Regions from separate parts of the Sporosarcina sp. FA15 genome, predicted to be linked through region 2. Evidence: a T-box and tRNA genes for the amino acid it is inferred to sense, from the RefSeq annotation. Region 2 holds a T-box; the other holds one or more tRNA genes.

Region 1 (10,281 bases), 1.0 Mb from region 2:
GATGAGGCGTTGGTGGGATACTACCCTGGCTGTATTGGACTTCTAACCCATGCCCCTTATCGGGGCAGGAGACAGTGTCAGGCGGGCAGTTTGACTGGGGCGGTCGCCTCCTAAAGAGTAACGGAGGCGCCCAAAGGTTCCCTCAGAATGGTTGGACATCATTCGTAGAGTGCAAAGGCATAAGGGAGCTTGACTGCGAGACCTACAAGTCGAGCAGGGTCGAAAGACGGGCTTAGTGATCCGGTGGTTCCGCATGGAAGGGCCATCGCTCAACGGATAAAAGCTACCCCGGGGATAACAGGCTTATCTCCCCCAAGAGTCCACATCGACGGGGAGGTTTGGCACCTCGATGTCGGCTCATCGCATCCTGGGGCTGTAGTCGGTCCCAAGGGTTGGGCTGTTCGCCCATTAAAGCGGTACGCGAGCTGGGTTCAGAACGTCGTGAGACAGTTCGGTCCCTATCCGTCGCGGGCGCAGGAAATTTGAGAGGAGCTGTCCTTAGTACGAGAGGACCGGGATGGACATACCTCTGGTGTACCAGTTGTCTTGCCAAAGGCATCGCTGGGTAGCTATGTATGGACGGGATAAATGCTGAAAGCATCTAAGCATGAAGCCCCCCTCGAGATGAGATTTCCCATTACGCAAGTAAGTAAGATCCCTCAAAGAAGATGAGGTTGATAGGTCTGGGGTGGAAGCACGGCGACGTGTGGAGCTGACGGATACTAATCGATCGAGGACTTAACCAATTTTGAAAAGGGCTTGATTACCCTGATTCTGTGTAGCACAATGTCTGTTTTATTCAGTTTTGAGCGAACAAAATTAATTATTTTGTAAAAACGCTTGCAAGTAACAACAAGACATGATATAATTAATCTTGTCTTGTGGAAAATAGTTCAGTGACGATTGCGAAGAGGTCACACCCGTTCCCATACCGAACACGGAAGTTAAGCTCTTCAGCGCCGATGGTAGTTGGGGGTTTCCCCCTGTGAGAGTAGGACGTCGCTGGTCTGTTAGTCCAAAAGAAGATACTTAATGTATGTTCTTAATATTATTCCGCAGTAGCTCAGTGGTAGAGCAATCGGCTGTTAACCGATCGGTCGTAGGTTCGAGTCCTACCTGCGGAGCCATTTAGGAGAGCTGTCCGAGTGGCCGAAGGAGCATGATTGGAAATCATGTAAGCGGCTAACGCTGTTTCAAGGGTTCAAATCCCTTGCTCTCCGCCAGATTCATATAAATGATAAATTAAGGCCCCTTGGTCAAGCGGTTAAGACACCGCCCTTTCACGGCGGTATCACGGGTTCGAATCCCGTAGGGGTCACCATAACTTTTTAGAAATTCATCATTAAGCACGTAGACTTTAATTCAGTAATTCGAGCATAGCACACTCTCGTTAAAATTGGGAGAAGGAAGGAGCGTACATTAGTACGTGACTGACTGAGCGAATGAAGCTGACAAAGAGATGCGCCGCTTATCGCAATTTTACCCAGGAGGATTAGCTCAGCTGGGAGAGCACCTGCCTTACAAGCAGGGGGTCGGCGGTTCGAGCCCGTCATCCTCCACCATTAAGTTTTTTAAGCAGATTCACCGCTTAAAGAAACTTACATATATTTAATTATATAAATACTATTGTCGCGGGGTGGAGAAGTGGTATCTCGTCGGGCTCATAACCCGAAGGTCGCAGGTTCAAATCCTGCCCCCGCAACCAAATTTTATCATGATACAGCAGATCATATAGCTGACATGTAAATCATTAGCTCTTTATCAAATGAATACATTATATTGTTGTCGCGGGGTGGAGAAGTGGTATCTCGTCGGGCTCATAACCCGAAGGTCGCAGGTTCAAATCCTGCCCCCGCAACCAAATGGTCCCGTGGTGTAGCGGTTAACATGCCTGCCTGTCACGCAGGAGATCGCCGGTTCGATCCCGGTCGGGACCGCCATTTTTATTTTTCTTATAAGGTTTAGAATAAGCTAATATCTTAATGTAAACCAAATATGTGGCTCAGTAGCTCAGTCGGTAGAGCAAAGGACTGAAAATCCTTGTGTCGGCGGTTCGATTCCGTCCTGAGCCACCATTTTAATATTTGTGCCGGAGTAGCTCAACTGGTAGAGCAACTGACTTGTAATCAGTAGGTTGAGGGTTCAAGTCCTTTCTCCGGCACCATTTACACCTATATGGTGGGGTAGCGAAGTGGCTAAACGCGGCGGACTGTAAATCCGCTCCCTACGGGTTCGGCGGTTCGAATCCGCCCCCCACCACCAGTTTTAGGGGCATAGTTTAACGGTAGAATAGAGGTCTCCAAAACCTTTGATGTGGGTTCGATTCCTACTGCCCCTGCCATTTTTTTTAGTATAATCTAATATTATGGCGATTGTGGTGAAGTGGTTAACACATCGGATTGTGGTTCCGACACTCGAGGGTTCGATTCCCTTCAGTCGCCCCATTTATCTATCCAATTAAAACAAACTTATATATCATGGCGATTGTGGTGAAGTGGTTAACACATCGGATTGTGGTTCCGACATTCGAGGGTTCGATTCCCTTCAGTCGCCCCATTTTATATTCAATTAAAACAAACTAGATATCATGGCGATTGTGGTGAAGTGGTTAACACATCGGATTGTGGTTCCGACACTCGAGGGTTCGATTCCCTTCAGTCGCCCCATTTATCTTTTTGGGGTATAGCCAAGCGGTAAGGCAACGGACTTTGACTCCGTCACTCGTTGGTTCGAATCCAGCTACCCCAGTTTCGCGGAAGTAGTTCAGTGGTAGAATACGACCTTGCCAAGGTCGGGGTCGCGGGTTCGAATCCCGTCTTCCGCTCCATCATCTACGGCGGCATAGCCAAGCGGTAAGGCATGGGTCTGCAACACCCTTACCACCGGTTCGATTCCGGTTGCCGCCTCCAATTTTCTTATGTATCGTTGTTCGTAAACTAAATAGTGTTATGCCCGAGTGGTGGAATGGCAGACACGTCGCACTCAAAATGCGATGCCGTAAGGCGTGCCGGTTCAAGTCCGGCCTCGGGTATCAGATGAAAAACACAACTTCGGTTGTGTTTTTTTGTGTTTAATTTCTACTATATAAGTTGACTTAACTGAGTGAACGTGGGCTTTGGCTACCCCTAGCACTTTAAAGAATTCAATGTAATTTAATTCTTTATTTCAATATATATTTAGATAAAAGAATAGAGAGTAGGGGAAACATTATGCCATTAATTGAACACCAGGAGTTCATTCAAGCCTCGGTAGAACGTTGCTTTGATCTTGCCCGAGACGTGGATATTCATACCCGTACAACAGAGGGGACGAAAGAGAAGGCTGTCGGTGGGGTGACAACAGGTTTATTGCTGGCCGGGGATATTGTTACATGGGAGGCCGTTCATTTCGGTATAAGACAAAGACTAACTGCCAAAGTAACGGTGATGGATATACCGTATATGTTTGAAGACATAATGGTGAAAGGAGCATTCCAATCTTTTCACCATATTCATGAGTTTATTGAGAAGGATAATGGCACTCTGATGATTGACAGATTTCAATATAGATCACCCTGTGGAGTGATTGGTGTTATTGCGGATAAGTTGTTTTTGGAAAGCTATATGAGAAACTTTATTGTGAGTCGAGCAAGAGCTCTGAAGCATATTGCAGAAAATGAGTAAGAGGCATTTCATCAGGAAAAGTCGACTTGATAAACTTGGTGGCACAAGTTTTCTAGAGAGTGGAACCTGGACGTTACTAATAGATGGTGAGAAAACACAGCGGTTCAAAAATGGGTAGTAAACAAAATCGCTCCTTACCGCCGAAGCGTAAGGAGCGATTTTCATAGAGGGGATCCGATGACACTAGTTTGGGTTGTCCATTGCAATTGCCTTGGTTGGTCATTGGGGATTGGTCACAAAGTAAATGGTGACAGGTTATTGGTTTGCCTGCAATTTAAATTGGATTGATCCCTACTCTATGCCCTGGAGAGGAGTCTCACCTTTCCAAGGGCATTAAAAGTACTTCGTATCATCAAATTTCAAGACAATCGAATAGTTTTTTGCATTAATAGAATTAGATAACTTATGTGCATCCTTTTCTGCTTGCAATGATTTCACCCGATAATCCTCAGGATCGAATAAAGCAACACGGTATACGACCGTACCTTCAGAGTAGCCGTATTGAATCTCTTCTTTTTCTGCCATAGAGAGTTCTTTGTAAAAGCGGGCTTTTGCACGTAATTGTATGGCAAGTTCAATCGCTTCGACAATCGCAAGTTGTTGCCCTTGGAACTCGATTTCATTATCGATATTGGCACGATACATGAGACGGTCGAGCACTCGACTATCTAAACGGACTTCATCCAATTCTGTTTCTACGATTTTAAGGCTACGTGGTCCTTGATCAGGGGTGTTGCCTTTTTCTACATTCGTAAAGGCTACGCGTCTCATTTCATCTTCAAGCTCATGAATTCGTTTTGTTAAAACACTTTTTAATTTTACAGCTTCAGCGAGTGTTATGTTGCTCACTTGTTCATTCCCCCCATTTAGAAACATTGTCAGTCAACTATAATGGAAGTTTGTCCCTCGTGCAAAACATATGAACGAACATCTCCACCACTAAGACTAGTAAACATGTTCCCACATGCTGTTGTCAGTTCAAACGCTTCAGTAGCATCCATGGACGGGCGTAGGAAGAAGATATGTAACGCGTCTGTCGTATCTTCTGTTACAGCGCTACGTATAGAATCGACATATGGACTACCGAATGGGCTATAATCATCTTTTAACAGTAGAATGTTTTGTAATGAATTAAAACGACCATTCAATCCATCATATCCATCCTCTTCTGTCCCTGAAGTAACGACTATATCGCCGACAATTTTTTCGAGGTCATAGATGCCTACTGGAATTTCGTGCTGCAAGGAAAAGAAGTTATTCAAGTCGACAGCATTGTGGAATGGATCGATGTAGTTTTGCTTCTTAATCCGGCGCATAAGTGCTTCTGTAGAATGACGGTATCGATTAGGGTCTGCGCCAAGTGCTTTCCACACAGTACGCCATTCTTTAATGCCAGGGAATTCGGGGACGGACTTGTTCTCCAGCTCAAAGAAAAGTTGCTCTTGGAATAATTGCAATTTTCCTTTTAGCATTTGAGGCGATTCTGACACTGTAATTTTGGTATAATGATTAATGCCCAATTTTAATCCGGGTACGGCACCTAAAAGCTTCATATCCATTTCAATAATCAATGACTTCACCCTTTATATAGTTTAATTCAATAGTAGCATAGTGGAGGCGATACAGTGTGAATGCTGTTCAGTTGCAACAGTCAGTGAGGGACTATGCGGAGTCAATCGGCATCGACAAAATTGGTTTTACAACAGCTGCACCATTTCGTGAGTTGAAAAACCGCTTGAAGCGGCAGCAAGAACTAGGCTATCAGTCGGGTTTTGAAGAAAAGGATTTAGATAAACGGACAGAACCTGCTCTTTTGCTTGATCAAGCAGAAAGCATTATTGCAATTGCTGTAGCTTATCCATCCAAAATGGCAGATTCTCCGAGAGGAAAAAAAGGTGAGCGACGGGGCATTTTTTGTCGTGCATCGTGGGGGACAGATTATCATACGGTCCTTCGTGAGAAGCTGAGACTGCTTGAGGAATTTATACTAGAACATGCACCTGAGGCAAAGGTTCGCTCGATGGTAGATACGGGTGAGCTTGCAGACCGCGCTGTTGCAGAACGGGCGGGGATTGGATGGTCGGCAAAAAACTGTTCAATAATTACGCCGGAATTCGGTTCGTATGTGTACCTGGGTGAAATGATTACCAATATCCCTTTTGCGCCGGACGTTCCAATGGAAGATGAATGTGGGGATTGCACACTTTGTCTTGACGTATGTCCAACTGGTGCATTGATTCAGGGAGGCCAATTAAATGCGCAGCGTTGTATTGCTTTCCTTACACAGTCGAAAAAGCCAATTCCGGAAGAATTTCGTGCGGAGTTTGGTAATCGAATATACGGGTGTGATACATGTCAAACGGTATGTCCGAAAAATAAAGGAAAGCATAATTTGCATCAGCAAGCATTCCAAGCAGACCCTGAACTGGCGAAGCCGCTTCTTCAACCAGTGCTCAGGCTGTCGAATCGAGAATTTAAAGAGAAATTTGGACATGTATCAGGATCTTGGCGCGGAAAAAATCCGATTCAGCGAAATGCAATTATTGCACTCGCACATTTCAAGGAGGAGTCTGCGGTACCAGAATTGATCAGTATGTTAGAGAACGATCCGAGACCCGTCATTCGTGGTACGATTGCATGGGCACTTGGTCGAATTGGTTTGGATGAAGGATATGTAGCGATTAAGGAAGCATTATCGAAAGAGGAAGATCCGGAAGTGCGTGCTGAATTAGAAAAGGCAGCGGATACTTATATACTGAAGAAATGAATGCCTATATAAACTAAACGAAGGCTCCTTACAAGAGGCAGCAGAAGTAAATTCAATGGGGTTCTATATTTCAACAAATCTATAGTAAGAAAAAGTTTAATTGGAGGAATCACTGAGATGGCCATACACGTAGCGTTATTTGAACCACAAATCCCTGCAAACACAGGGAACATTGCAAGGACATGCGCAGGAACAGGAGCGAAACTTCATCTTGTGAAACCGCTTGGGTTTTCGACGGACGACAAAATGTTGAAACGTGCGGGGCTCGATTACTGGGAGCACGTCGATATTACATATCATGAAGGAATTCGTGAGCTATTCGCGGCGAATCCCGATGCTGTTTTTTACTTTTTGACAAAACACGGTGAAAGGACTCATACTGCATTCGATTATTCTGATGGTGCAACAGATATATTTTTCGTCTTCGGTAAAGAGACGAGCGGACTTCCTGAAGATATTTTAGAGGAGAATAAAGAACGGTGCCTTCGAATCCCGATGAACGACAACATTCGGTCGCTTAATTTATCGAACACGGCGGCGATACTTATATATGAAGCACTTAGGCAACAATCTTATCCAGGATTGGTATAAAAAAAAACGGGGCAGCCTGAAGGCATGTCCCGTTTTACTTATTGTTATTTTTTTAGGCCAGGTATCTTAACCTTGCCCGGTTTATCATCGTATCCGCCTGTGAAAATTGCAGATAGGAATGCAAAGCAAACACCTATAATTAGAATTACTGTCATGATAGGTACCTCCTGTAAATTCATTAGTAGCTTCGTTAAGTATACCCTATTTTAAATGGAATTGAAACGACCGTCAGGAAAAATTGTGACAGAGCCAAGAAAAATGAAACTTTTTGTCGGCTTATCCGTATATAACATAACGACTTAAATAATATGGAGGTAGAATATAGTATGAAAAATTACTCGACAGGAATGAAATGGATCACGGCAATTGCAGAAGGTTTTCTTGCAATTCCAATCATTGGAGGAGTTTTTGTTATAAGCTCCGGATATTCAGTGCTGGGTGTCATGTTCGTTTTACATGCCATTACGTTACTGCTTTCAATTCGGGACATGCAGGGTAAGGCAGCACCCATCCTAGGTCTCGTAACGAGCATAGTGAGTGCTATTCCGTTCATTGGCTGGTTCATGCACCTACTAACTGCAGGAGCGCTCGTAATGTCAGCTATCACTTCTAGACGGTAAATCAATATGTAAGAAATACCCTTCCGAATACTAACGGAAGGGTATTTTTTAATGTGGTAAATAGAGCAGCTGATAGGTGAACAGTACTGCGAAAATATATAACAGGATAGGAACTTGTTTTCCTTTCCCTTTCACAACTTTCAATAGCGGGTATGTGATGAAACCAAGAGCGATTCCTGTCGCAATGCTCGATGTGAGTGGCATTGTTAGAATAACGAGGAATGCTGGGAATGCTTCATCGAATGAATCCCAATCAATATCTTTCACTGCGCCAATCATCAAGCTTCCGACGATAATCAAAGCAGGAGCTGTGATTGCAGATACACCAGACAATGTACTGACGAGTGGACCGAAAAATGCCGCGACAAGGAAGAGGATAGAGACAGTCAGTGATGTCAATCCTGTCCGGCCACCTACTGCAACACCAGATGAAGATTCGATGTACGCCGTTGTTGGGCTCGTACCGAACATCGATCCGAATGTTGTTGCAACAGAATCTGCAAGTAATGCATGACGTGCACGTGGCAGCTTATTGCCTTTCATAAGGCCAGCCTGTTTTGCAACGCCAATCATCGTGCCGGTGGTATCGAACAAGGTAACGATGAGAAAGGCAAAAACCACCCCATACAAACCATGTGAAATGACGTCACCGAATGCAGTAATCGGATTCCAAACAAGAATCCCTTCCGGCAATTGAGGCATTTTCCATAAGGCACCTTCAAATTTGAGCTGACCCGTAAAGACTGCGACAATTCCGGTTAGAACCATTCCAATGAAAATCGAACCATAGATATTCAAAGTCATAAGAATAACCGTCACGAGAAGGCCGAACAAAGCGAGTAGAACGGGCGGAGACGTAAGGTCGCCAAGCTTAACAAGGTTCGCCTCATGTGGAGCGACGAGTCCAGAAAGACGCAAGCCGATAAAGGCGATGAATAACCCTATCCCAGCTGTAATCCCGAGCTTCAGACTCTCAGGAATTGATTCAATTAATTTTTCACGGAAAGAAGTCAAGGACAACAGAACAAATATTAATCCAGCTATGAATACTGCAGAAAAAGCAGTCATGTAGTCGAGTTGACCATCAGATGCGAGAACAACCGATGTAAAATAAGCATTCAATCCCATTCCTGGTGCAATTGCAATTGGATAATTGGCGAAAAGTGCCATCCAAAGTGTACCGATAACCGCAGCGATAATTGTCGCAATGAATACTTGCTCGAATGGTACGCCGGCGTCAGCAAGAATAATCGGATTGACGATGACAATATAGGCCATTGTCAAAAAAGTTGTCATACCGGCCAATACTTCCGTTTTCACAGTGGTATTATGTTTTTTTAAATGAAACAATGTAAATCTCCTTTCAGAATACGAACGAAATGAAGTACATTTACAATAATATTCGTTTTTACGGTAAAATTCAACTCTGAAATGCAATCAGGTAATTCGTAATATTCGAATGCCGCTTGTACAATTAAAGAATAAGTTTCGAAAGGGGAAATTCAAATGACAAAACGATTCAACGGAACACTTGAGCTAGCAAATGGTGTGAAAATGCCACAATTAGGACTTGGAGTCTATAAGATGACGGATCCGGGTCAGACTGTCGAAGCAATTACATACGCACTAGAAACAGGATATCGCGCAATTGACACAGCGGCAATCTATGAGAATGAAAGGGAAACGGGGGAAGCGATCCGTCACTCTGGTGTTCCAAGGGAAGAGCTGTTCATCACATCGAAGGTATGGAATACTGATCAGGGCTATGACGGGACACTCCGCGCATTCGAGACTTCATTGAAGAAATTAGGCTTAGAATATTTGGATCTATATTTGACACATTGGCCCGTGTCAGAAAAATATGTCGACACTTATAAAGCGATTGAACGGTTGTATGACGAAAAACTAATCCGTACTACTGGTGTCTCCAATCATCATGCCCATCATCTTGAAAAAATCCTTGTAAAAGCAAATGTTGCGCCTATGGTGAACCAGATTGAACTCCATCCGTATCTAACACAGGAACCGCTCCGTGCGTTTTGCGAAGAGAATGGAATTGCTGTGACGTCTTGGTCACCGCTTGCACGTGGGAAGCTACTTGCAGAACCAACGCTTCTTACTATCGGCGAACAGTACGGTAAAACACCTGCGCAAGTTATTATCAGATGGCATTTGCAAAATAATCTCATCGTTATTCCAAAGTCGGTGACACCTGAACGTATAAGTGAAAATAATGAAGTTGCCGATTTTGAACTGTCATCTGAAGAAATGGCATCGATTAACGCACTTAATCGCGATGAGCGGACGGGAACCAATCCGGATTCATACTAATTTCATCAGCGTACATGATATGTGTCATAAGTCTTAATGCTATTCATAGTATTGCAACTTTTAGCACAAATACTACATTCAAAATGAGGTATTTTATGGTATGATGAAAAAAAGGGTGTAGGAGGAATTGATTACCATGTTCAGAAGCAAGAAAAAGGGTATCGAGGATGATCGTCTTCAACTAGAAATTGACCGTTTGAAGTTGGCGTATTCGGATAAAGAACAACAGGATCAAGGACGTTTAACTGACTTAAAAAGCGAGCTGAATGCTGCTGTTAATCAGCATGAAAAAGTAAACGCGCAACATAAC
Region 2 (10,281 bases):
AAACGTGAAATTATGGAAAACATGGCTCCTGCAGGAACGATTTATCAGGCAGGAACTTTATCAGGTAATCCACTGGCGATGACTGCAGGTATTGAAACGTTGAAAAAACTAACGCCTGCATCTTATGAACACTTCATTAAACTTGGTGATCAGCTAGAAGCCGGTTTCCGTTCGGCGGCTGAAAAGTTTGATATCCCGCACACGGTAAACCGTGCAGGCTCGATGATCGGCTTTTTCTTCACCAACGAAAAAGTGTCGAATTACGACAAAGCGAAAACGGCTGACCTTGAATTATTTGCTGATTACTATCGCTTAATGGCTGAAGAGGGTATCTTCCTTCCACCATCTCAGTTTGAAGGCATGTTCCTATCAACTGCGCATACAGAAGCGCATATTGAGAAGACAATTGAAGCGTTCCATACGGTGTTTGCTAAACTTCGTGCGTAAAAAAAGCTTAGTCAATTCAAATGCGAATTCGATAGTTGTGTTTGTTTTAATAATAAAGACAATATCCTCCGACTAGTTTACTGGTCGGAGGATATTTGCGTTCGATCTATTTAATCTTCTATTGTAACCATGCCGCGCATACAATTGTTTGTGAAGGAATAGAAGGAGGGAACAGGTATGGAGAAAAAACAGTGGTCAATGGAGGAAAGTTTCTATTTCCCAGAACATGCTGGCGTACCGACGGGTGTACAGTCAGTCACAGTGACGCCAAGGTATACTGAAGAGCGTACAGAAGACTCAGTCCGGTTGACAGGCATTTATCATATTGCGGCGAATGTCGAATTCGGTGAAGGGCTAAGGGCGGAGGAATGGGACGATTCATTTATCCTCATTGACGATGTCGAAGTGGATGGCAAAGATGGTTATTTTGAATACGCGGTACCGCTTAATATTGACTTGCCTTCAGTAGCAGAAAGCCCACTTGAGATTGTAACAACGCAAGCAACAGGTAAATCAGACGGACAAGGTACTTATGGGGTCGTCTGGAATGTAGAATGTACGTACACAGAAGCGGTTGCAATAGTGGAAGAGCCTGAGGAAGTGCAAGTGCAAGTAGCGGTTACGGTTGCAGCGCCCATTGTAGCAGCAATTGACAGCACTCCGTTAGACGAGATGGACGAAGTGCTGTCGTTCATTGCGGAGCTTACGGATGGCATATCGACGACAGCCTACCGTTCAAATGATGTTTTTGTAAAGAACGAAAGCTAAACCACACAGGAAACAGAACAGTAGAAAGTCGCCTGTCGTCGGTATGATCAATAATCGTACCAACTGAAAAAGGCAAATAGGGATAATGATTCCTTTACAGTAAAATCGACATCTTCGAAGCCAAGGAGGAAGTAGGTAAGGGTTATATCCTCTACGCATAACACAATCCTTTCGTTATATACTTGACGAGCAACCGGTTATTCCGTTACAATTATTGCAATTGCATATGGATGCGATGATTGGGATAGTACGTGAATGGATTAGACTAAAGAGAGGGTTCGAGTGCTGAAAGGACCTGTCGATTATTTACCGAATGTAACCCATGAGCAGTTTCCGTGAAAGTATGTTCAAAAAGAAAAGTATTTTTGAGCGTAGTAGCGGAAGCCGGTTTGAAGCCGTTATCGAAGTTTGAGGTGCACAGCTCTTTTGTGTGCACGAATAAAGGTGGTACCGCGAACAGCTCCTTCGTCCTTTAAGGCGATAGGAGTTTTTTTGTACCCAAAAATAAAGGAGGAAACAACATGTCAACTGAAAACAACACGTCGATGCCGACGAAATATGATCCACAGACTATTGAAGCAGGTCGTTACGAATGGTGGCTGAAAGGGAAGTACTTTGAAGCACAACCTGAAAGCGATAAAACACCTTATACAATTGTTATTCCACCGCCGAACGTCACAGGTAAACTTCACCTAGGCCACGCATGGGATACAACGCTACAAGACATCATGACGCGTATGAAACGTATGCAAGGCTATGATGCACTATGGCTTCCAGGAATGGACCATGCGGGAATCGCGACACAGGCTCGTGTTGAAGCAAAACTTCGTGAAGAAGGAACGACACGTTATGATTTAGGCCGCGAAAAATTCGTTGAAGAAACATGGAAATGGAAAGACGAGTACGCAGGACATATTCGTGCGCAATGGGCGAAACTTGGTTTGGGCCTTGATTATACACGTGAACGATTTACCCTGGATGAAGGACTTTCGAAAGCTGTACAGGAAGTTTTCGTTAAACTCTACAACAAAGGGCTTATCTACCGTGGCGAATACATTATCAACTGGGATCCAGCAACGAAAACAGCTATATCTGATATCGAAGTCATCCATAAAGACATACAGGGTGCTTTCTATCATATGCGTTACCCACTAGCAGACGGAACGGGCAGTATCGAAATTGCGACAACTCGACCTGAAACAATGCTTGGGGACACTGCGGTTGCAGTCCATCCTGAAGATGAGCGCTACAAGCATTTAATCGGAAAAACGGTTACATTACCAATCGTTGGCCGTGAAATCCCGATTATTGCAGATGATTATGTCGATATGGAATTTGGAAGTGGTGCCGTGAAAATTACACCTGCACATGACCCGAATGACTTTGAAATCGGTAACCGTCACAATCTTCCACGTGTTCTTGTGATGAATGAAGACGGTTCAATGAATAAGCTTGCTGGTAAATACGAAGGAATGGATCGCTTCGAATGCCGTAAAGAAATCGTTAAAGACTTGCAGGAGATGGCTGTTCTATTCAACATTGAAGAACATAATCATTCTGTCGGTCACTCTGAACGCAGTGGTGCTGTCGTTGAACCGTATTTATCAACACAATGGTTCGTTAAAATGCAGCCACTTGCTAATGAAGCGATTAAATTACAAGAAGCAGAAGACAAAGTAAACTTTGTCCCGGACCGTTTCGAAAAAACGTATTTAACATGGATGGAAAATGTCCATGACTGGTGTATCTCGCGTCAACTTTGGTGGGGCCACCGCATCCCAGCTTGGTACCACAACGAAACGGGCGAAATACATGTCGGTCATGAAGCGCCTGCTGACAGTGAAAACTGGAGCCAGGACAATGACGTTCTTGATACATGGTTCTCATCTGCGCTTTGGCCGTTCTCAACAATGGGCTGGCCGGATCTCGACAATGAAGAATTTAAACGTTATTACCCAACAGATGCACTCGTAACGGGCTATGACATCATTTTCTTCTGGGTATCACGGATGATCTTCCAAGGCATCGAATTTACAGAACAGCGTCCATTTAAAGACGTCTTAATTCACGGACTCGTACGTGCAGAAGATGGTCGTAAAATGTCTAAATCACTTGGTAACGGCGTCGACCCAATGGATGTTATTGAAAAATACGGAGCGGATGCACTGCGCTACTTCTTGTCAACCGGTTCATCGCCAGGGCAGGACCTTCGCTACTCAACTGAAAAAGTTGAAGCCATCTGGAACTTTGCCAATAAAATCTGGAATGCATCCCGTTTCGCACTTATGAACATGGATGGCATGACTTACGAAGAAATAGATTTGACTGGTGAAAAATCCGTTGCAGATGCATGGATTCTGACAAGGTTGAATGAAACAATCGACCAAGTGACGAAACTTGCAGATCGTTATGAGTTCGGTGAAGTCGGCCGTGCACTTTATAACTTCATCTGGGATGATTTCTGTGACTGGTACATCGAAATGGCGAAACTGCCATTATACGGTGAAGATGAAACAGCGAAGAAAATGACACGCTCAGTACTGGCATACGTACTCGATAATACAATGCGTCTATTACACCCATTCATGCCGTTTATTACAGAAGAAATCTGGCAGAACCTACCGCATGAAGGCGAGTCAATCACAATCGCTGCATGGCCGGTTGCAGATCCTGATCTTACTGATAAAACGCGTGCAACAGATATGAAACTGCTGATGGATATCATCCGCGCAGTACGTAATATCCGTGCAGAAGTAAATACACCATTAAGCAAAAAAGTACCACTCTATATTTCAGCTAAAGACGATGCAACTGTAGCCGTGTTGGAAGCAAATCGCAGCTACATCGAACGATTCTGTAACCCTGAGACATTAACGCTAGGCAACAACATCACAGCACCAGGCAAATCGATGTCAGCTGTCGTTACAGGAGCAGAACTGTTCTTACCACTTGAAGGTCTTTTGAACATTGACGAAGAGCTCGCACGTCTGACAAAAGAACTTGCGAAATGGCAAGGTGAAGTAAAACGCGTTCAAGGCAAACTTTCCAACGAACGCTTCATGTCAAAAGCTCCTGAAGCAGTAGTTGCTGAAGAGCGAGCTAAAGAAAGTGACTATCTAGAAAAATACGCGGCAGTAGAGCGTCGTATGCAGGAATTGAAGGAAATCTGATAAACGTGAAACACCCCATCACAATATTGATTGTGATGGGGTGTTTTTATGTAAGGTTAACTTTGATTGATAATAACAGGATGTGGTAAAATAGATGTATATTAGAGAGTGGTAGAGTTGTAATTATCTAACCTTATAGGTTTAACGGATTAGTAGAGTTCGTATTATGGAAATATAAACTAATTATAAATGGAGTGGGAGTGCATGTGAAAAAGCAATTTCAAAATGATAATGGAATGAGGTTGGTTGAAATACTAACAACACTCACTAGCGTTCTCCTATACCCTGAAAACAATGATTTTTTCATTTTCCAACTATCTATTTAACATAATAGTTACCTGACACTAAGCTCACTTTACTTGTTGAGTAGTTAAAAGAGACTATAGACTTAATAGATTTAGTAGAAACGGATTTCTATCATAAAAATAAGGTATTTGGTATGGTGACATGCCGTACAATATGAAACTCTTGTAATACAACAAAGTGAGGAGATCCGTTATGAGAGTAAACAACGAAAAAGGAATAACGCTAGTAGAAATCTTGGCTGCTTTAGTGATTCTGGGTATTGTGTTTATAAGCTTTATGACGATTTTCCCTCAGATGAATAATATTAATAATAGGACAGAGACAAAGCTGGTCACGATGAACATCGCTAAGCAAGAATTAGCAAAGTTAAAGGGTCCACCTTCTCGATTAAATCCTGATAAAAAGATTCAAAATAGTGTGGGTCCTAACTTTTTCGAAACATATGATTTGTCTGAAGGTAACTATAATATCCTAGTGGATTGCTATAATACAGAGTCCCAGACTTGCAGTGGGACGGGCGAGACTGCAAGAAAACCTAAACTATACAAAATTCATATCACAGTAGAAAAAGATGGCAAATTAAACAGTGAAACGTTTGGTTATCTAGAGTTAGAGTAGAGGAGGGGTTGTCATGCTGAAAAATGAAGATGGAATGACTTTAGTGGAAGTACTTGCTACCCTTATCCTTATGACATTAATCACAGGTATTATTTGGACGACCGTTTCAATCGCTACTAAGTTTAATGTATCAGAAACTTCTAGTCTGCGATTACAGCAGGAAGCAAATTATATTATTGCTGAGTTACAACAAGTTCATCGGTATTGCTACTCCTATAGATTGACTATAATTCGAGATGAAGTCAAAGTCGCAGAGTGTATAAATGATACGGGAGAAAGTATACCGGAATATGACAAGATAATCAGTAATCAATTTAAATACCGGTTTGAAGACAGTGGAGAATCTCCTTATATTAATAAGTTATATATCACTCCTAAAGATAATTTAGAGCTTTTTGATTTTGTGGTCATCGATCCTGTGAAAAGAAATAAAGTAGAAAAGGCTGTTAAAGTACCTACTACAATCTCCCGTTTTCTAACTGATGTTGTGCAGCCAAACAAAGCGGAAGAAGGGAGCTGACTATATGAATAATCAAAGCAATGAAAGAGGTTATGCGTTAGTTATTGTTTTATTTGCTATTGTCTTTATCACAGTGATAACGGCCGTTTTTTTGCGTGGTGCGCTGAGCAACGCAATCCAAGAAAAAACTCTCGATGAAAACAATCTTGTTGTTGTGTCTGCTGAATCAGGTACAGAATATTATACGTGGGAATTAAAACAAGTTTATGATATGGATTTATTAGAGGCTAAATTTACTAACTTAGTAAATGAAGCGATTGCGGCAAATGAGTCGCCAATTGATTATGATAGGATTCAACGTAAAATCGCATTAGATTTTAAACCAGAGTTAACGAAGCGAGCGGATTCATTAATAGGTGAGGGAGCAACAAATCTGTTTAGTGACTACAAACACAAATTAATTGCGGCAAATGTTGAGCAGACAGAACCAAATGGGGACATTTGGTTTACAGTGAAAGGTACTGTAGAAGGGGAACTACCGAAAAATAATCAACAACAAAGACAACAGAAAGAGAAAGAATTGGATTTTGAACTAACCTTTATATTTCCTAAAGTTCAGCTAGCAGATGGTAGTACTCCGTTCGATCCAGGTGGTGCAATATCACCGGGTGGAAGTCTTGTCACAATGCCGGCGTTAAAGGAACCTAAGAAGCCAGCCAGCCCGGTTGCAATAGTAGCAATAAGTAAGCAACCGACTAACTGTGCATCCTCTAGTACTAAAATCGATAACCAGAAATGTAATACTTCAGGTATTAGTGAAGCTAGTTATGATATCAATAAATCCAGTGTATTTGTTGATAATATACTTAAGTCATGGGGCAACGTTAGTTTAAAAAATTCTTTTTTGAATATACGCAAGGACTTTACACCAGCAGAATCTAAAATTGAAGATACAGAGTTAGTTGTTGGAGGTAAGATTGAAGCTTATAGAGCTGTGGTCATCAATAAATCTAAAATACAGGCAAATGAATATAATAACAGTGGTGGTACTGGTTTACTAACTAATTCACAAATGAACATAACCACTTCGTTAGAATTCCAAACAGCAAATACTGAAAACTCCATCATAAGTGCGAATTCTTACAAGGCGAATGCACAAGCTAATTTCAATAAAACGGATGTAAAAATCATTACTACTTACAATTCGGGCGGTGCACAATTTACAAACTCTAATTTAGAGGTAGGCTCTAAGTTAGATACCGGCGGTGGGCTTTTCTACGTTGAAGGTTCCAATGTTAAGATTGTTGGAGATGCTCATACCGCAAACGGGTCGACGATTAAGAACTCTGTATTGAATATAGGTGGTTATTTCTTGCATACATCCAAACCGCTAGATGCTGAAAACTCCGACATCTTTGTAGGTGGCAAGGTAACTGCTACAAACGGAACAAATTTAGACCAAGTAAATATGAATGTTTTAGGAGACTACGTATCTAACACAGCATTTAAATTAGCCGAGACAAATTTAAACATTGCGGGTAATCTTTCTTTAAGCAATGGTGGTACGCTGAAAAATAGTTTAATGATCGCTAGCAGGATTACTGCGAGTACACCATTAGTGTTGAACGATTCTGTCGTAAGTGCTGGATATTTACAGTCTGATATTATGACACTCAATAACTCTAAAGTGTGTGCAAAAGATTTTAATGTAAGAAGTTTGATGATGGATGATGCTAGTAAAATATACTATTCAAATACTTCTAATCATACAAAGAACAATATTATCAAACTCTCGTCCGTGGATTTTGAAAAAACTTGCGGTATGAAGAGTTCGACAACACCTGAAGACTCAAAACAACCTGGGAAGATTGATTGGAAACCTCCTGTCCTTGATAAGGTAATATATTAATATTTATGTAGACTAATGTGAAGTTTTTTATAACAACTCATTTCTCTATATCCACTAGCGTTGCACAGAATCCGATATAAACAATAACTTTATACCCGTCTGATTCAAAAATAAAAAAAGGGCAGTTCAACTTAAAGATCAACCAGTTCCCTTTTTTGCGATATTTTTATTGGTGCTAAATTTTTATCTTTTTTCTCTTTTTTATTTCTTTTCGCTAAATTTCAGGTACCCACTAGCGTTTCATCGCCGTAAAAATACTTACAAATAATAGTGTTAGACCTCCAAGGTGTTTGGAAAATGCAAAAGGGAGCATAGGCCAAAACTTAGTCTTTCATAAATTTCCGGTGCCAATCTCACCCGTATAACGAAAAAATCAAGCGAAAAAGCGGTATTAGAGGAACATTCCATTTTTTAGTGCCGACTATATAGCTTTGGAATTCTATCAGTATTTAAGGTAACTATATATATTAAACATACGACCACAAGTGAAAACTGAGCGAAGTGGATTTGAAGGGAATCTGTATATCAACTTCATCCCTGGTGCCAGTCACACATAAAATTAATACCACTCCCTTAATTAAAATAACAAAAAGAAAATCAGACATCTATGCAGATGTCTGATTTTCTTTTTGTTTACTCAAGTTGTTGGTCTTGAGTTCCCCAAAAATACTTGTCACAAACTATTCTCCGGAAAGCTTCTCTTTAATATATCCCATCAATTTCTCCGCTACCGAAAACTCATGTGTATTATACAATGACCGCGCCCCAACCGGATCCTCAATCTCATTCAACAGCCATCTCCCATCAGGCAACAACAAGAAATCAATTCCCACATAGTCGCTTTTTATTGCTTGGGAAATAGTTTGCGCATCTTTTTCCTGCCAGCTAGAAAGTATGTATTTTTCGACGGAGCCACCAAGCGTGTAGTTTGATTTGAATGTCCCATGACCAGTGCGTTTTACGGCTCCGACAACTTCATTGCCAATCATAAATACGCGTATATCTCGGGCACCGGATTCGATGAAGGGTTGGACAATTAGTTTTCGGTCGTGGAATTTGGTGAAAAACAACTTTGCGTCCGCAGTTGATGTACAAAGAAAAACTTCATTCCCACCATGGCCATCGACCGTTTTCAACACGCAAGGATACGAATTAATTTCTTCGATAGAACGAATTCTTCGCGTAGGCACAGCTGGAACGCCGAGCAGGGTAGCAAGTTCAAATGTCCGCAATTTATCGTTTGCAATTCGGTTCACTTCTGCTCGGTTGAATACTCGAAAACCTTTTAGTTCAAAAGTAGTAGCGCGTTCAGGATTGCGATCTCTGAAAAGAATGAAATCTGCATCTGAATTTGGTTTTTCATCTTCAACTAGCAATTGCAGTTCAATTCCAATTTTCTCAGATTCGATTATCAAATCATCAATAAACGCATGATTTCTAACTGATTCTGCCTTTGAATAATAAACATAGCCCTTCAACCTAGCTTCCTCAAAATATAGGCGATCATCGCATCTGCAACATTGATCCCAGTCACATTGTAAATATTACGGATGTGGGCGGCCGCATTGACCTCACAGACGAGGGGTTCTTCGTTGTCACCGAACAATAAGTCGACACCGGCAAACTCTGCACCGACTGCGTGGGCAGCTTGTATCGCTAACGCTTTCTGTTGGTCTGTTAGTTCGATTACTGTTGCCACACCGCCATTCGTTATATTCGCCCGGAAATCAGTTTCAGAGTGACGGTGCATTGCTGCTACAATCTCGTCCCCGACGATGTTCACCCGAATATCACGACCTCTGCTTGTTGCGATGAATTTCTGAAATACATAGTCGATACCGCGCAATTCATCCGTCTTTTCATAAAATTGCTCTTCTGTTTCAATCAAATACACTTTCATGCCGAATGAACCATGACCTTCTTTAATGACCATTGGCAGTCCTAGACGTTCCAACACTTGTTCATAGTAACCTGAATCTTTGATTGTGAAATTCGGATACACTTTCGGTGCAATAATTGTTTCGGGCATCGCAATGCCCTGCTTCGAAAGTTCGAGATATTGTATGGCTTTATTATCACATGTTTCAATGACATCGGGATCGTTGAAAACAGGGATTCCTGAGTTTTTCAAGAAATTAGCGAGTAGAATATCTTTATCTAGAAAGATAACAAAATCGGGACGATTCTCTAAAACCGTATCCAAATTCATCATCACTTCATAGTTCTTCTTGAGTTCAGTGCAAACACCCGCGCGTTCCGCAGCTTCTTTCATCAGTTCAGCTTGATCCTTAAATTTATCGCTTGTTAAACTTCCATTATAAATAACCCAACAACTTTGCATTAGGAACCCTCCGGGAATGATATACTTTTTCTAACTAGATTCTAACATACGGAGGGATAGTTTTGATTCCAAAAATGAATGTATATAAAAAACGATGGGGAATTGATAGTGATGACTCTATTAAGCCTGGTCTTGAGGCAGTGCAGGAAGCGCTTGTAAAAATGGGTAGTCCCGAAAAACAATTGCAAGTTATCCATATAACAGGGACGAATGGGAAAGGTTCTACGATTGCATTTATGGAAGCAATTTTGAAAGAGCATGG

Evidence for each region. The T-box of region 2 lies ahead of ACP8HG_RS03430 (valine--tRNA ligase). A T-box ahead of a tRNA ligase gene usually reads a tRNA of that ligase, here a tRNA-Val.
Region 1: it encodes a tRNA-Val, which carries the amino acid that the T-box ahead of ACP8HG_RS03430 (valine--tRNA ligase) is inferred to sense. The anticodon was not compared.

The regions. Positions count from the first base shown of each region.
Region 1 covers NZ_CP188818.1:4,320,514-4,330,794, forward strand. The annotation lists rRNA gene ACP8HG_RS20525 (23S ribosomal RNA) at 1-746, shown strand, start outside; rRNA gene rrf (5S ribosomal RNA) at 893-1,008, shown strand; tRNA gene ACP8HG_RS20535 (tRNA-Asn) at 1,053-1,127, shown strand; tRNA gene ACP8HG_RS20540 (tRNA-Ser) at 1,132-1,223, shown strand; tRNA gene ACP8HG_RS20545 (tRNA-Glu) at 1,247-1,321, shown strand; tRNA gene ACP8HG_RS20550 (tRNA-Val) at 1,487-1,562, shown strand; tRNA gene ACP8HG_RS20555 (tRNA-Met) at 1,631-1,705, shown strand; tRNA gene ACP8HG_RS20560 (tRNA-Met) at 1,787-1,861, shown strand; tRNA gene ACP8HG_RS20565 (tRNA-Asp) at 1,865-1,940, shown strand; tRNA gene ACP8HG_RS20570 (tRNA-Phe) at 2,000-2,075, shown strand; tRNA gene ACP8HG_RS20575 (tRNA-Thr) at 2,089-2,164, shown strand; tRNA gene ACP8HG_RS20580 (tRNA-Tyr) at 2,178-2,262, shown strand; tRNA gene ACP8HG_RS20585 (tRNA-Trp) at 2,268-2,341, shown strand; tRNA gene ACP8HG_RS20590 (tRNA-His) at 2,369-2,444, shown strand; tRNA gene ACP8HG_RS20595 (tRNA-His) at 2,481-2,556, shown strand; tRNA gene ACP8HG_RS20600 (tRNA-His) at 2,591-2,666, shown strand; tRNA gene ACP8HG_RS20605 (tRNA-Gln) at 2,677-2,748, shown strand; tRNA gene ACP8HG_RS20610 (tRNA-Gly) at 2,753-2,827, shown strand; tRNA gene ACP8HG_RS20615 (tRNA-Cys) at 2,836-2,909, shown strand; tRNA gene ACP8HG_RS20620 (tRNA-Leu) at 2,951-3,031, shown strand; gene ACP8HG_RS20625 (SRPBCC family protein) at 3,210-3,662, shown strand; gene ACP8HG_RS20630 (hypothetical protein) at 3,996-4,511, opposite strand; gene ACP8HG_RS20635 (B3/B4 domain-containing protein) at 4,541-5,233, opposite strand; gene queG (tRNA epoxyqueuosine(34) reductase QueG) at 5,290-6,429, shown strand; gene trmL (tRNA (uridine(34)/cytosine(34)/5-carboxymethylaminomethyluridine(34)-2'-O)-methyltransferase TrmL) at 6,547-7,020, shown strand; gene ACP8HG_RS20650 (hypothetical protein) at 7,368-7,640, shown strand; gene ACP8HG_RS20655 (NCS2 family permease) at 7,689-8,990, opposite strand; gene ACP8HG_RS20660 (aldo/keto reductase) at 9,147-9,971, shown strand; gene ACP8HG_RS20665 (methyl-accepting chemotaxis protein) at 10,108-10,281, shown strand, end outside.
Region 2 covers NZ_CP188818.1:713,686-723,966, forward strand. The annotation lists gene hemL (glutamate-1-semialdehyde 2,1-aminomutase) at 1-447, shown strand, start outside; gene ACP8HG_RS03425 (hypothetical protein) at 625-1,215, shown strand; T-box leader at 1,442-1,691, shown strand; gene ACP8HG_RS03430 (valine--tRNA ligase) at 1,737-4,385, shown strand; gene ACP8HG_RS03435 (type IV pilus modification PilV family protein) at 4,884-5,309, shown strand; gene ACP8HG_RS03440 (hypothetical protein) at 5,323-5,829, shown strand; gene ACP8HG_RS03445 (hypothetical protein) at 5,834-7,678, shown strand; gene ACP8HG_RS03450 (ATP-grasp domain-containing protein) at 8,359-9,156, opposite strand; gene ACP8HG_RS03455 (ATP-grasp domain-containing protein) at 9,153-10,019, opposite strand; gene ACP8HG_RS03460 (bifunctional folylpolyglutamate synthase/dihydrofolate synthase) at 10,082-10,281, shown strand, end outside.